Regions from separate parts of the Streptomyces sp. NPDC055254 genome, predicted to be linked through region 2. Evidence: predicted binding sites of a transcription regulator. Region 2 holds the regulator's gene; the other holds the start of a gene.
What was found. The regulator HrcA, encoded in region 2, represses chaperone genes, less so after heat shock. The targets are predictions, from matches to a motif close to TTNGCACTCNGNNNNNCNGAGTGCNAA.
Positions count from the first base shown of each region.

Region 1 (6,028 bases), on a different contig from region 2:
GGGAACGGCAGCCGCTCCAGCAGCGAGCGCCGCACCGCGTACTCGCCGCCCAGCGGCTGCACGAAGCCGGCCAGCCGCGGCCAGTGCAGGTTCAGCAGCGGGCGGGCCACCAGCTCGGTCACCCGGCCGCCCTGGCCCGGGGCGTCGCCCAGCGGGCGGTCGTACATCGCCTTGACGAACTGCACACCGGGGTCGGTCAGCAGCGGTCCCACGATCCCGGAGACGAACGAGGCCGAGAAGTCCCGCAGATCGGCGTCGACGAAGCAGACCACGTCCCCGGTGGTGGCCAGCAGCGAGCGCCACAGCACCTCGCCCTTGCCGGGCAGTGGGGGGATCCTCGGGAGGAGCGCGTCGCGGTGCACGACCCGGGCGCCGGCCTTCGCCGCGACCTCCGCCGTGCGGTCCTCGGAGCCCGAGTCGATCACGACCAGCTCGTCCACCAGCGGCACCGGCAGGCCCTCGATCAGATCGCGCCGGATGACCTCGACGATGGCGCCGACCGTCGCCTCCTCGTCGAGCGCGGGCAGCACCACGCTGACCGTCGTGCCGGCCGCCCGTTTCCGGTCGAGCAGCTGGTCGAGCGGTCGGTCGGCGGCGGACCAGGAGCGGTCGGCCAGCCAGCGCTCCACCTCTTCCAGCACTCTCAGCACTCCCTGCGTCGATCCCTTTGGGGTGAAATATGATCCATCTCGCGGTTCGGACGGCTGTCTCAACCACCCGGACCTTCGGTTACAGTCTTGAACAACGCGAAGCACCGCCGCATGTCGGGGGTCCTCGCGCACAAACGCCCGGGAGCGCCACAGAGCGCGCAGCCCGGTGCCATACCGCTCATCCAGAGGGGCAGAGGGACACGGCCCGTTGAAGCCCCGGCAACCCTCCAGTCGGTTCTCGCGATTGCGTCACGCACGCCAGCGAGGTCCCCGGCTAGGGAAGGTGCCAATTCCGTCTCATGGCGAAGTGCGCCATGGGGAAGATGAGGAGAAAGGGCCTCGCCATCATGGCTGCACAGACTGTCGCCACCTCTGCCGACCTGGTTTCTGTCGACCTCGGACCCGCCACCGGCCTTTCCTGTCGCGAATGCGGTACCCGTTTCGCGCTCGGTCCCGTCTTCGCGTGCGCCGAGTGCTTCGGACCGCTGGAAGTCGCCTACGAGTTCCCGACCGGTACTGGTTCACCCGAAGACGCCGAGGCGCTGCGCGCGGCGATCGAGGCCGGACCCAACAACATCTGGCGTTACGCGCCGCTGCTGCCCGTCCCCGCGGACGTGGCCTCCAAGCCGAGCCTGAACCCCGGCTTCACCAAGCTGGTGGACGCGGCCAACCTGGCCAAGGAGCTCGGCGTCACCGGCAAGCTCTACGTCAAGGACGACTCCGGCAACCCGACGCACTCCTTCAAGGACCGCGTCGTGGCCATCGCCGTCGAGGCCGCCCGCGCCTTCGGCTTCACCACCCTGTCCTGCTCCTCCACGGGCAACCTGGCCGGCGCCGTCGGCGCGGCCGCCGCCCGCGCCGGCTTCCGGTCCTGCGTGTTCATCCCGCACGACCTGGAGCAGGGCAAGGTCGTCATGGCCGGTGTGTACGGCGGCGACCTGGTCGGTATCGAGGGCAACTACGACGACGTCAACCGCTTCTGCTCCGAGCTCATCGGCGACCCGCTGGGCGAGGGCTGGGGCTTCGTCAACGTCAACCTGCGCCCCTACTACGGCGAGGGCTCCAAGACCCTGGCGTACGAGATCTGCGAGCAGCTCGGCTGGCAGCTGCCCGACCAGATCGTCATCCCGATCGCGTCCGGCTCGCAGCTGACGAAGATCGACAAGGGTCTGCAGGAGCTGATCAAGCTCGGCCTCGTCGAGGACAAGCCGTACAAGATCTTCGGTGCCCAGGCCGAGGGCTGCTCCCCGGTATCGACCGCCTTCAAGGCCGGTCACGACGTGGTCCGCCCGCAGAAGCCGAACACCATCGCCAAGTCGCTGGCCATCGGCAACCCGGCGGACGGCCCGTACGTGCTGGACATCGCGCGCCGGACCGGTGGCTTCGTCGAGGACGTCAACGACGAGCAGGTCGTCGAGGCCATCAAGATCCTCGCCCAGACCGAGGGCATCTTCGCCGAGACCGCGGGTGGCGTGACCGTCGGCGTGACGAAGAAGCTCATCGAGAACGGGCAGCTCGACCCGACGCTGACGACGGTCGTCCTGAACACCGGCGACGGCCTCAAGACCCTGGAGGCGGTGGCCGCCGACAGCGGGCAGAGCGCCACCATCCGCCCGAGCCTGGACGCCTTCCGCGCCGCCGGCCTGGCCTGACGACCACTCCCGCACACCGGAAAGGCAGTAGCACCATGAGCGTCAACGTCCGCATCCCCACCATCCTGCGCACCTACACCGGCGGCCGGGCCGAGGTCCCCGCCGAGGGCGCCACGCTGGCGGAGGTCATCCAGTCCCTGGAGCAGAGCCACCCGGGCATCGCCGCGCGCGTCCTGGACGACCAGGGCAAGCTGCGCCGCTTCGTGAACGTCTACGTCAACGACGACGACGTGCGCTTCGAGGGCGGGCTGGAGGCGAAGACGCCGGACGGCGCCGGCGTCTCGATCATCCCCGCCGTCGCGGGCGGCTGACCGGTCCCGTCCGGACGGGACCGGACGGGTCCGGCCCCTGAGGCCGGTGTCCCGGACGCCACGCGAATCCTTTATTACCCCCTCCGTCAACAAGTGGAGGGGGTAATTCTGTTTGGTTGGGCGCGGTAGAGTTGGGGAAGTCCCCTCCGCTGGACTTGCCCGCCGCATATGTACGGGTCGCGTGAGGGTCGACATCGGGTCAATGTGCGAGTGCGGTATGGGGCTTTGGCGAGATATGTCGAGCCCGAGTTGCCCAGGAAGATGCCAAATTTTCACTCTATTTCAATGTATCCGGGTGTCCTGAATTCTCGTCGGATTGACCTGTTGCAGACAGCACCCGCGCAGATACATTCAGCCTCGGTCGACGCGTTCCGACGCAAGTTCTGACCCGGGATCGCGAAGTGCGTTCCTGCGCAAGGGCCAGTAATAGGGGAGTTAGGCATGGCTCAGGGCACCGTCAAGTGGTTCAACGCGGAGAAGGGCTACGGCTTCATCGCGGTCGACGGTGGTGCGGATGTGTTCGTCCACTACAGCGCCATCCAGATGGACGGGTACCGCACCCTTGAAGAGGGTCAGCGGGTCGAGTTCGAGATCTCGCAGGGCCAGAAGGGTCCGCAGGCGGACATGGTCAAGCTCGCACTCGGCTAGTCCTGGCGCGATCGACCGCCCACGCGTGCACGACGAGGGGCCCACATCCCGGACACGGGATGTGGGCCCCTCGCGCGTCGCGGCCCGTGCGGGGGGCCGTGTGCGGCCCGTTCTGGGCCCGTGCGGGGGCCGACGTTCACCCGGCCATTGCCCGAAGCCGCTTGCACTCGGAGGGGTCGAGTGCTAATCATTGGCGTTAGCACTCTCCTGTCGAGAGTGCTACCAAAACGAGGACCGGGCCGGTGAGGCCCGCAGGGTCCGGCGGGAAGGAACCGCCGGGCACTCAGGCCGTCCGTCGCGGGCGCGGGCGCGGTCCGGAGCAATCCACCCCTGTCCGGGAGGACCACTTCAGATGGCCAAGATCATTGCGTTCGACGAGGAGGCCCGGCGCGGTCTCGAGCGTGGGATGAACCAGCTCGCCGACGCCGTCAAGGTCACCCTTGGCCCCAAGGGTCGCAACGTCGTCCTTGAGAAGAAGTGGGGCGCCCCCACGATCACCAACGATGGTGTCTCCATCGCCAAGGAGATCGAGCTCGAGGACCCGTACGAGAAGATCGGCGCCGAGCTGGTCAAGGAAGTCGCCAAGAAGACGGACGACGTCGCCGGCGACGGTACGACCACCGCCACGGTGCTGGCTCAGGCGCTCGTCCGCGAGGGCCTGCGCAACGTAGCCGCCGGCGCCAACCCGATGGCCCTCAAGCGTGGTATCGAGAAGGCCGTCGAGGCCGTCTCCGCCGCCCTGCTCGCCCAGGCCAAGGATGTCGAGACCAAGGAGCAGATCGCTTCCACGGCCTCCATCTCCGCCGCCGACACCCAGATCGGCGAGCTCATCGCCGAGGCCATGGACAAGGTCGGCAAGGAAGGCGTCATCACCGTCGAGGAGTCGCAGACCTTCGGTCTGGAGCTTGAGCTCACCGAGGGCATGCGCTTCGACAAGGGCTACATCTCGGCGTACTTCGCCACCGACATGGAGCGCATGGAGTCGTCCCTCGACGACCCGTACATCCTGATCGTCAACTCCAAGATCGGCTCGGTCAAGGACCTGCTGCCGCTCCTGGAGAAGGTCATGCAGTCCGGCAAGCCGCTGCTGATCATCGCCGAGGACGTCGAGGGCGAGGCCCTGTCGACCCTGGTCGTCAACAAGATCCGCGGCACCTTCAAGTCCGTCGCCGTCAAGGCCCCGGGCTTCGGTGACCGCCGCAAGGCCATGCTCGGCGACATCGCCATCCTCACCGGTGGCACCGTCATCTCCGAGGAGGTCGGCCTCAAGCTGGAGAACGCCGGTCTCGACCTCCTGGGCCGCGCCCGCAAGGTCGTCATCACCAAGGACGAGACCACCATCGTCGACGGTGCCGGTGACAGCGACCAGGTCGCCGGTCGCGTGAACCAGATCCGCGCCGAGATCGAGAACTCCGACTCGGACTACGACCGCGAGAAGCTCCAGGAGCGCCTCGCGAAGCTGGCCGGCGGCGTGGCCGTCATCAAGGCCGGCGCCGCGACCGAGGTGGAGCTCAAGGAGCGCAAGCACCGCATCGAGGACGCCGTTCGCAACGCGAAGGCGGCCGTCGAGGAGGGCATCGTCGCCGGTGGTGGCGTGGCCCTGCTGCAGGCCTCCGCGGTCTTCGAGAAGCTGGAGCTCACGGGCGACGAGGCGACCGGCGCCAACGCCGTGCGCCTGGCCCTGGAGGCCCCGCTCAAGCAGATCGCCGTCAACGGTGGCCTTGAGGGTGGCGTCGTCGTCGAGAAGGTGCGCAACCTGCCGATCGGTCACGGCCTGAACGCCGCGACCGGCAAGTACGTCGACATGATCGCCGAGGGCATCATCGACCCGGCGAAGGTCACGCGCTCCGCGCTGCAGAACGCCGCGTCGATCGCCGCGCTGTTCCTGACGACCGAGGCCGTCATCGCCGACAAGCCCGAGAAGGCCGGTGCCCCCGCGGGCGGCGGCATGCCGGGCGGTGACATGGACTTCTGATCGGCCCCTGGCTGATCGGCTGTTCTCGAACGAGGGCGGCACCCCCGCGGGGGTGCCGCCCTCGGGCGTTCCGGCGGGTTCCTCGGGCGTTCCGGGTTCCTCGGGCGTTCCGGCGGGTTCTTCGGGATCGCCCGGCGGTGCCGGGATCAGGGCTTGAGCCGCTTGAGGAAGTACACGTCCTCGTGGCCGGCCGGGAAACCCGGGACGCGGGCCGTCTCCGCGTAGCCGTGGCGGGCGTAGAAGGCCGGCGCCTGGAAGGTGAAGGACGAGACCAGGATCGTGGCGCAGCCCCGGCGGCGGGCCTCCTCCTCGGCCGCGGCCAGCAGCTTCGCGCCCCAGCCTCCGCCCCGGCAGTCCTCGCGGACCCAGGTCATCCCGATGCCCGCGCGGTCGCCCCAGCTCCAGCCGGACAGTCCCGCGACGAGCGCGCCGTCCGCGTCCGTGATCCGTACGGTGAATTCGGACTGCTCGTGCCCTGCCGTCGCCGCCTGGTTGAAGGCGTCCAGCTCCTTGCTCAACCGCGCGTCGAGCTCGGAGTCCGGTCCGCCTGTGGCGATGTCCACCCCGTTGTCGTTCATGGCACTCATTCTGCGTGCGCCGCGGCGTCCGGCCGAACGGATTCCGGACTGCCGGGGGCCGGCTGCCGGGGCCGGGCTCAGAAGTCGTGCCGGGCACCCTCGATTCCGCCGCGTGACGTGCTGTGCCCGTGCCTCACCAGGTGAGGGCCGGGAGTGCCGGAGTGCCCGGGGTTCGGGACGGGGCGGCGGGGGGTCCCGGGGTTTGGTTGACTCG
Region 1 covers NZ_JBSGQV010000012.1:128,088-134,115, reverse strand. The annotation lists gene ACWFQ8_RS15305 (glucosyl-3-phosphoglycerate synthase) at 1-641, opposite strand, end outside; SAM riboswitch class I at 826-980, shown strand; gene thrC (threonine synthase) at 998-2,302, shown strand; gene ACWFQ8_RS15295 (MoaD/ThiS family protein) at 2,338-2,613, shown strand; gene ACWFQ8_RS15290 (cold-shock protein) at 3,055-3,261, shown strand; gene groL (chaperonin GroEL) at 3,614-5,236, shown strand; gene ACWFQ8_RS15280 (GNAT family N-acetyltransferase) at 5,383-5,814, opposite strand.
Region 1: the regulator HrcA is predicted to act here: its motif matches at 3,458-3,484, upstream of groL (chaperonin GroEL).

Region 2 (6,028 bases):
ACGTCCACGTACGGGTGGCCCACGATCAGGACGTCGGGGGAGGTCACCGCCGCCGCGATGCGGGACTCCTTCGACCCCGGCACCAGGTGGTCCACCAGGACGCCCAGGCGGGCGTCCGGGGCCGGGCCGAATTCCGCGACGACGGCGGGAAGTTCGTCGATGCCCTCCAGGTACTCCACCACCACGCCTTCGATCCGCAGGTCGTCGCCCCAGACCCGCTCGACCAGCTCGGCGTCGTGCCGCCCCTCGACATAGATCCGCCCGGCCCGGGCCACCCGAGCCCGGGCGCCGGGGACGGCGATGGACCCGGACGCGGTACGGGCCGCGGCCGCCGGCCCCCGGGGCGGGCGGACCAGGGTGACCACGGCGCCCTCCAGCAGGAAGCCGCACGGATCCATCGGGAAGACCCGCCGCTTGCCGAACCGGTCCTCCAGCGTCACCGTGCCGGCCTCGCAGGCCACCACCGCGCCGCAGAAATCCGTACCCGCCACCTCGACCACCAGGTCGGGCTCCGCCGGCACCTCCGGCACGGCCTTGGGGCGCTTCCACTGCGGGGTCAGGTCGGGGGAGTACTCGCGCATCCGGCCGACAGTAGGAGAGCGGCGCCGGTCACGCCTCCGACACGCCGAAACGGGCCGCCAGTGTGGCGCGTTGCGCACGGACGAAGTCCGCGCCGACCACCGCTCCGTGACCCGGCACGTACAGCGCGTCGTCGCCACCGAGCGACAGCAGCCGGTCCAGGGCGGCGGGCCACCGGGCCGGCATCGCGTCCCGGCCGGCCTGCGGCTCGCCCGACTCCTCCACGAGGTCCCCGCAGAACACCACCTCCCGCCCGCCGGGCACGAAGACCGCCAGGTCGTGCCCGGTGTGCCCCGGTCCCACGTTCGCCAGCAGCACCTGGATCCCGCCCAGCTCCAGCGTCCACTCGCCCGACACCGGGTGGCGGGGCAGCACCAGCAGTTCGACGGCCTCCGCCGCCTCGTCCTGCGGGAGCCCGTGCTCCACCGCCGAGCGCCGCAGCGCCTCGCGGTCACCGGCCAGCACCCCCGCCAGCCCCACCGCCCCGTACACCTCGGCGCCCGCGAACGCCGCTCCGCCCAGCACGTGGTCGAAATGTCCGTGCGTGAATGCGATATGAGTCACGTGCCGCCCGGTCAGCCGCTCCGCCTCGGCCCGCAGCAGCGCCCCCTCCCGGAGGGACGACCCCGGATCCACCAGGAGGACGGAATCGTCCCCCACCACCAGCCCCACGGTGCAGTCCCACACCGGCAGCCGGCGCCGACCGGCCCGTCCGCTCAGCCGTTCCCAGCCCGCCTCTTCCCAACGCACGTCCATACGGCGACGCTACCCTGGCGGGCCTCCCTTGCCAGGGGCTTACTACCCGGCCGTACACTGAGCGGGGGATCTCTGGCACTCGAACGCTCGGAGTGCCAACGGAGCAGGCAACGGACCACAGCTGGAGGTGTGCGCGATGCTCAGTGAACGCAGACTCGAAGTGCTGCGCGCCATCGTCCAGGACTACGTCGGGACGGAGGAGCCGGTCGGCTCCAAGGCGCTCACCGAGCGGCACCGGCTCGGCGTCTCGCCCGCCACCGTGCGCAACGACATGGCCGTGCTGGAGGAGGAGGGCTACATCGCCCAGCCCCACACCAGCGCCGGCCGGATCCCCACCGACAAGGGCTACCGCCTCTTCGTCGACAAGCTGGCGGGGGTCAAACCACTGTCGTCGCCGGAGCGCCGGGCGATCCAGAACTTCCTCGACGGCGCCGTCGACCTCGACGACGTGGTCGGCCGTACGGTGCGGCTGCTCGCGCAGCTGACCCGGCAGGTCGCCGTCGTCCAGTACCCGAGCCTGACCCGGTCGACCGTCCGGCACGTGGAGCTGCTCCCGCTGGCTCCCGCGCGCCTGATGCTCGTACTGATCACGGACACCGGGCGGGTCGAGCAGCGGCTGATCGACTGCCCGAGCCCATTCGGCGAGGCCTCGCTCGCGGACCTGCGGGCCCGGCTCAACAGCCGGGTCGTCGGCCGTCGGTTCACCGACGTGCCGCCGCTCGTCCAGGACCTTCCCGAATCCTTCGAGGCCGAGGACCGCGGCACGGTCTCCACGGTGCTCGCGACCCTCCTCGAAACCCTGGTCGAGGAAGCCGAGGAACGGCTGATGATCGGCGGTACCGCCAATCTCACCCGCTTCGGACACGATTTTCCCCTGACGATCAGGCCGGTGCTGGAGGCGCTGGAGGAGCAGGTCGTGCTCCTCAAGCTGCTCGGCGAGGCCAACGAGTCGGGAATGGCCGTACGGATCGGGCACGAGAACGCCTACGAGGGGCTGAACTCCACGTCGGTCGTCTCGGTCGGTTACGGTTCGGGCGGCGAAGCAGTCGCCAAACTCGGCGTGGTCGGACCGACCCGCATGGACTACCCCGGAACGATGGGAGCGGTACGCGCAGTGGCACGTTACGTCGGACAGATCCTGGCGGAGTCGTAAGTGGCCACGGACTACTACGCCGTTCTCGGCGTGCGCCGCGACGCATCGCAGGACGAGATCAAGAAGGCATTCCGGCGGCTCGCGCGCGAGCTGCACCCGGATGTGAACCCCGATCCCAAGACGCAAGAGCGTTTCAAGGAGATCAACGCGGCGTACGAGGTGCTCTCGGACCCGCAGAAGAAGCAGGTCTACGACCTCGGCGGCGACCCGCTGTCCTCCTCGGGCGGCGCCGGCGCGGGCGGCTTCGGAGCGGGTGGCTTCGGCAACTTCTCCGACATCATGGACGCCTTCTTCGGCCAGACCTCGCAGCGCGGGCCGCGCTCGCGGACCCGGCGCGGCCAGGACGCGATGATCCGCCTGGACCTGGAGCTGGACGAAGCCGCCTTCGGGACGACCAAGGACATCCAGGTCGACACGGCGATCGTCTGCACCACCTGCTCCGGCGAGGGTGCCGCCCCCGGCACCTCGGCGCAGACATGTGACATGTGCCGCGGCCGCGGTGAGGTCTCGCAGGTCACCCGGTCCTTCCTGGGCCAGGTCATGACCTCCCGCCCCTGCCCGCAGTGCCAGGGCTTCGGCACCGTCGTCCCGACCCCGTGCCCCGAGTGCGCGGGCGACGGCCGGGTCCGGTCCCGCCGCAGCCTGACGGTCAAGATCCCGGCGGGCGTCGAGAACGGCACCCGCATCCAGCTCGCGGGCGAGGGCGAGGTCGGCCCCGGCGGCGGCCCCGCCGGCGACCTGTACGTGGAGATCCACGAGCTGCCGCACCCGACGTTCCAGCGGCGCGGGGACGACCTGCACTGCACGGTCACCATCCCGATGACGGCGGCGTCCCTCGGCACCAAGTGCCCGCTGGAGACGCTGGACGGCATGGAGGAGATCGACATCCGGCCCGGCACCCAGTCCGGCCAGTCGATCCCGCTGCACGGGCGCGGCGTCACGCATCTGCGCGGCGGCGGGCGCGGCGACCTGATGGTCCACGTCGAGGTCACGACCCCGAGCAAGCTCGACCCGCAGCAGGAGGACCTGCTGCGCCAGCTCGCGAAGCTGCGCGGCGAGGAGCGGCCCACGGGCCAGTTCGCGCCGGGCCAGCAGGGCCTGTTCAGCCGTTTGAAGGACGCTTTCAACGGTCGCTGACGGGCGAGCCGAACACCGTACGAGCCCGGCCGGGGACGCCCCCGCGCCGGGCTCGGCGCATGTCCGGCGGAGCTCGGTGAAGCGGACTATGCCAGGCGAATGCCATGATTCGGCCCCCCGCACGGGACGTGGCACGATGCGTCCATGTCCTCCTCGCCGAACGGTCTCACCCCTTACCCGATCGTGCAGGCTCCCATGGCGGGCGGCGCCTCCAGCCCGCTGCTCGCCGCCGCCGTGTGCGAGGCGGGCGGGCTGGGGTTCCTGGCCGGGGGGTACAAGACCGCCGACGGCATGTACCAGGAGATCAAGCAGGTCCGCGCCCTGACCCGGCGCCCGTTCGGCGTCAACCTCTTCATGCCGCAGACCGGCTGCGCCGACCCGGCCGCGGTGGAGGCCTACCGGGGGCAGCTGGCCGGCGAGGCGAGCTGGTACGGGATCTCCCTCGCCGACGAGGACGTCTACAGCACCTGCGACGACGGCTACGACGCGAAGCTCGCCATCCTGCTCGAAGACCCGGTCCCGGTCGTCTCCTTCACCTTCGGCTGTCCCGGGGCCGCGGCGCTGGCGGCGCTGCGGAAGGCGGGCACCCGCACCACCGTGACCGTGACCTCCGTCGAGGAGGCCCGTACCGCGCAGCACGCGGGAGCCGACGCCCTGTGCGTGCAGGGCGTGGAGGCGGGCGGTCACCAGGGCACCCACCGCGACGACCCGCAGGCCGACGGCACGGCGTCCGTGGGGCTGCTCGCGCTGGTGGCCCAGGTGCGGGAATCCGTGTCGCTCCCGATCATCGCGGCGGGCGGTCTGATGCGCGGCTCGCAGATCGCCGCGGTGCTGGCGGCGGGCGCGGAGGCGGCGCAGCTCGGCACCGCCTTCCTGGCGTGCCCGGAGTCGGGTGCGGACCCGCTGCACAAGAAGGCGCTGACGGACCCGCTGTTCGTCCGGACCGAGCTGACCCGGGCCTTCTCCGGGCGGCCGGCGCGGGGACTGGTGAACCGGTTCGTGCGCGAGCACGGTCCCTACGTCCCCGCCGCCTACCCTCAGGTCCACCACCTGACCTCGGCCCTGCGCAAGGCGGCCGCGGCGGCCGGGGATCCGCAGGGCATGGCCCTGTGGGCGGGGCAGGGGCACCGGCTGGCGCGGACGTTGCCGGCCGGTGAGTTGGTGGAAGTACTGGCAGCCGAACTGGCCGAGGCGAAGAGCGCGTTGAGAGCAATGCAGATGAGGAGTGCGTCATGACCGCCCCCGTGTTCGTGGTCGAAGAGGTCCCGGCGGGACCGGAGTTCGTCCTGGACGGCCCCGAGGGCCGGCACGCGGTGTCCGTGAAGCGGCTGAACCCGGGTGAGGCGGTGGTCCTGACGGACGGCCGGGGCGGCTGGGCCGACGCGGTCGTCAAGGCGGCGGAGGGCAAGGACCGGCTGGTCGTGGCCGTGTCCGCGGCCGGCCGCGAGCCGGAGCCCGGGGTGCGGATCACGGTCGTCCAGGCCCTGCCCAAGGGGGACCGCGGCGAGCTGGCCGTCGAGACCATGACCGAGACCGGCGTGGACGCGATCGTGCCCTGGCAGGCCTCGCGCTGCATCACGCAGTGGCGCGGGGACCGGGGTGCCAAGTCCCTGGCCAAGTGGCGGGCCACGGCCCGCGAGGCGGGCAAGCAGTCCCGCCGGGTCCGCTTCCCGGAGGTGGCCGAGGCCCTGTCGACCAAGCAGGTGGCGGCGCTGCTGGCCGACGCCGATCTGGCGATGGTCCTCCACGAGGACCGCGACACCCCCTCGGAGGCGCTGGCCGCGGCCCCGCTGCCGCAGGCCGGCTCCATCGTCCTGGTGGTCGGCCCCGAGGGCGGGGTCTCCCCGGAGGAGCTGGCCGTCTTCGCCGGGGCGGGGGCCCGCCCCTACCGCCTGGGCCGCTCGGTGCTTCGCACCTCCACGGCGGGCACGGCCGCGACGGCGGTCCTGCTGGCCCGGACGGGACGGTGGTCCTGACGCGCGGACGGGACGGTGGTCCCGACGGGTGGCCGGGACGGGTCGTGACGGGCGGCCGCGACGGTGGTCCTGAACGGCGGCCGGGCCGGGGGCGTCGCGGTGCGGGACGGGCTGGATACGATGCCCGGACCGATCACCACCGTCACGGGAGGCACCGCAATGGCCGGGGAACCGCAGGCCGACTGCCTGTTCTGCAAGATCGTCACCGGGGACATCCCGGCGACCGTGGTCCGGGAGACCGAGACGACCGTCGCCTTCCGGGACATCAACCCGCAGGCGCCGACGCACGTCCTGATCATCCCCAAGGCGCACTACCCCGACGCGGCCTCGCTCGCCGAGGCCGAACCGGCCCTCGCCGCCGACCTGCTGCGGGAGGCCGGCCAGATCGCCCGCGACGAGAAGATCACCGAGCACGGCTACCGGGTCG
Region 2 covers NZ_JBSGQV010000019.1:76,872-82,899, reverse strand. The annotation lists gene ACWFQ8_RS19710 (DUF3097 domain-containing protein) at 1-581, opposite strand, end outside; gene ACWFQ8_RS19705 (MBL fold metallo-hydrolase) at 610-1,335, opposite strand; gene hrcA (heat-inducible transcriptional repressor HrcA) at 1,472-2,488, shown strand; gene dnaJ (molecular chaperone DnaJ) at 2,489-3,625, shown strand; gene ACWFQ8_RS19690 (nitronate monooxygenase) at 3,770-4,861, shown strand; gene ACWFQ8_RS19685 (16S rRNA (uracil(1498)-N(3))-methyltransferase) at 4,858-5,601, shown strand; gene ACWFQ8_RS19680 (histidine triad nucleotide-binding protein) at 5,761-6,028, shown strand, end outside.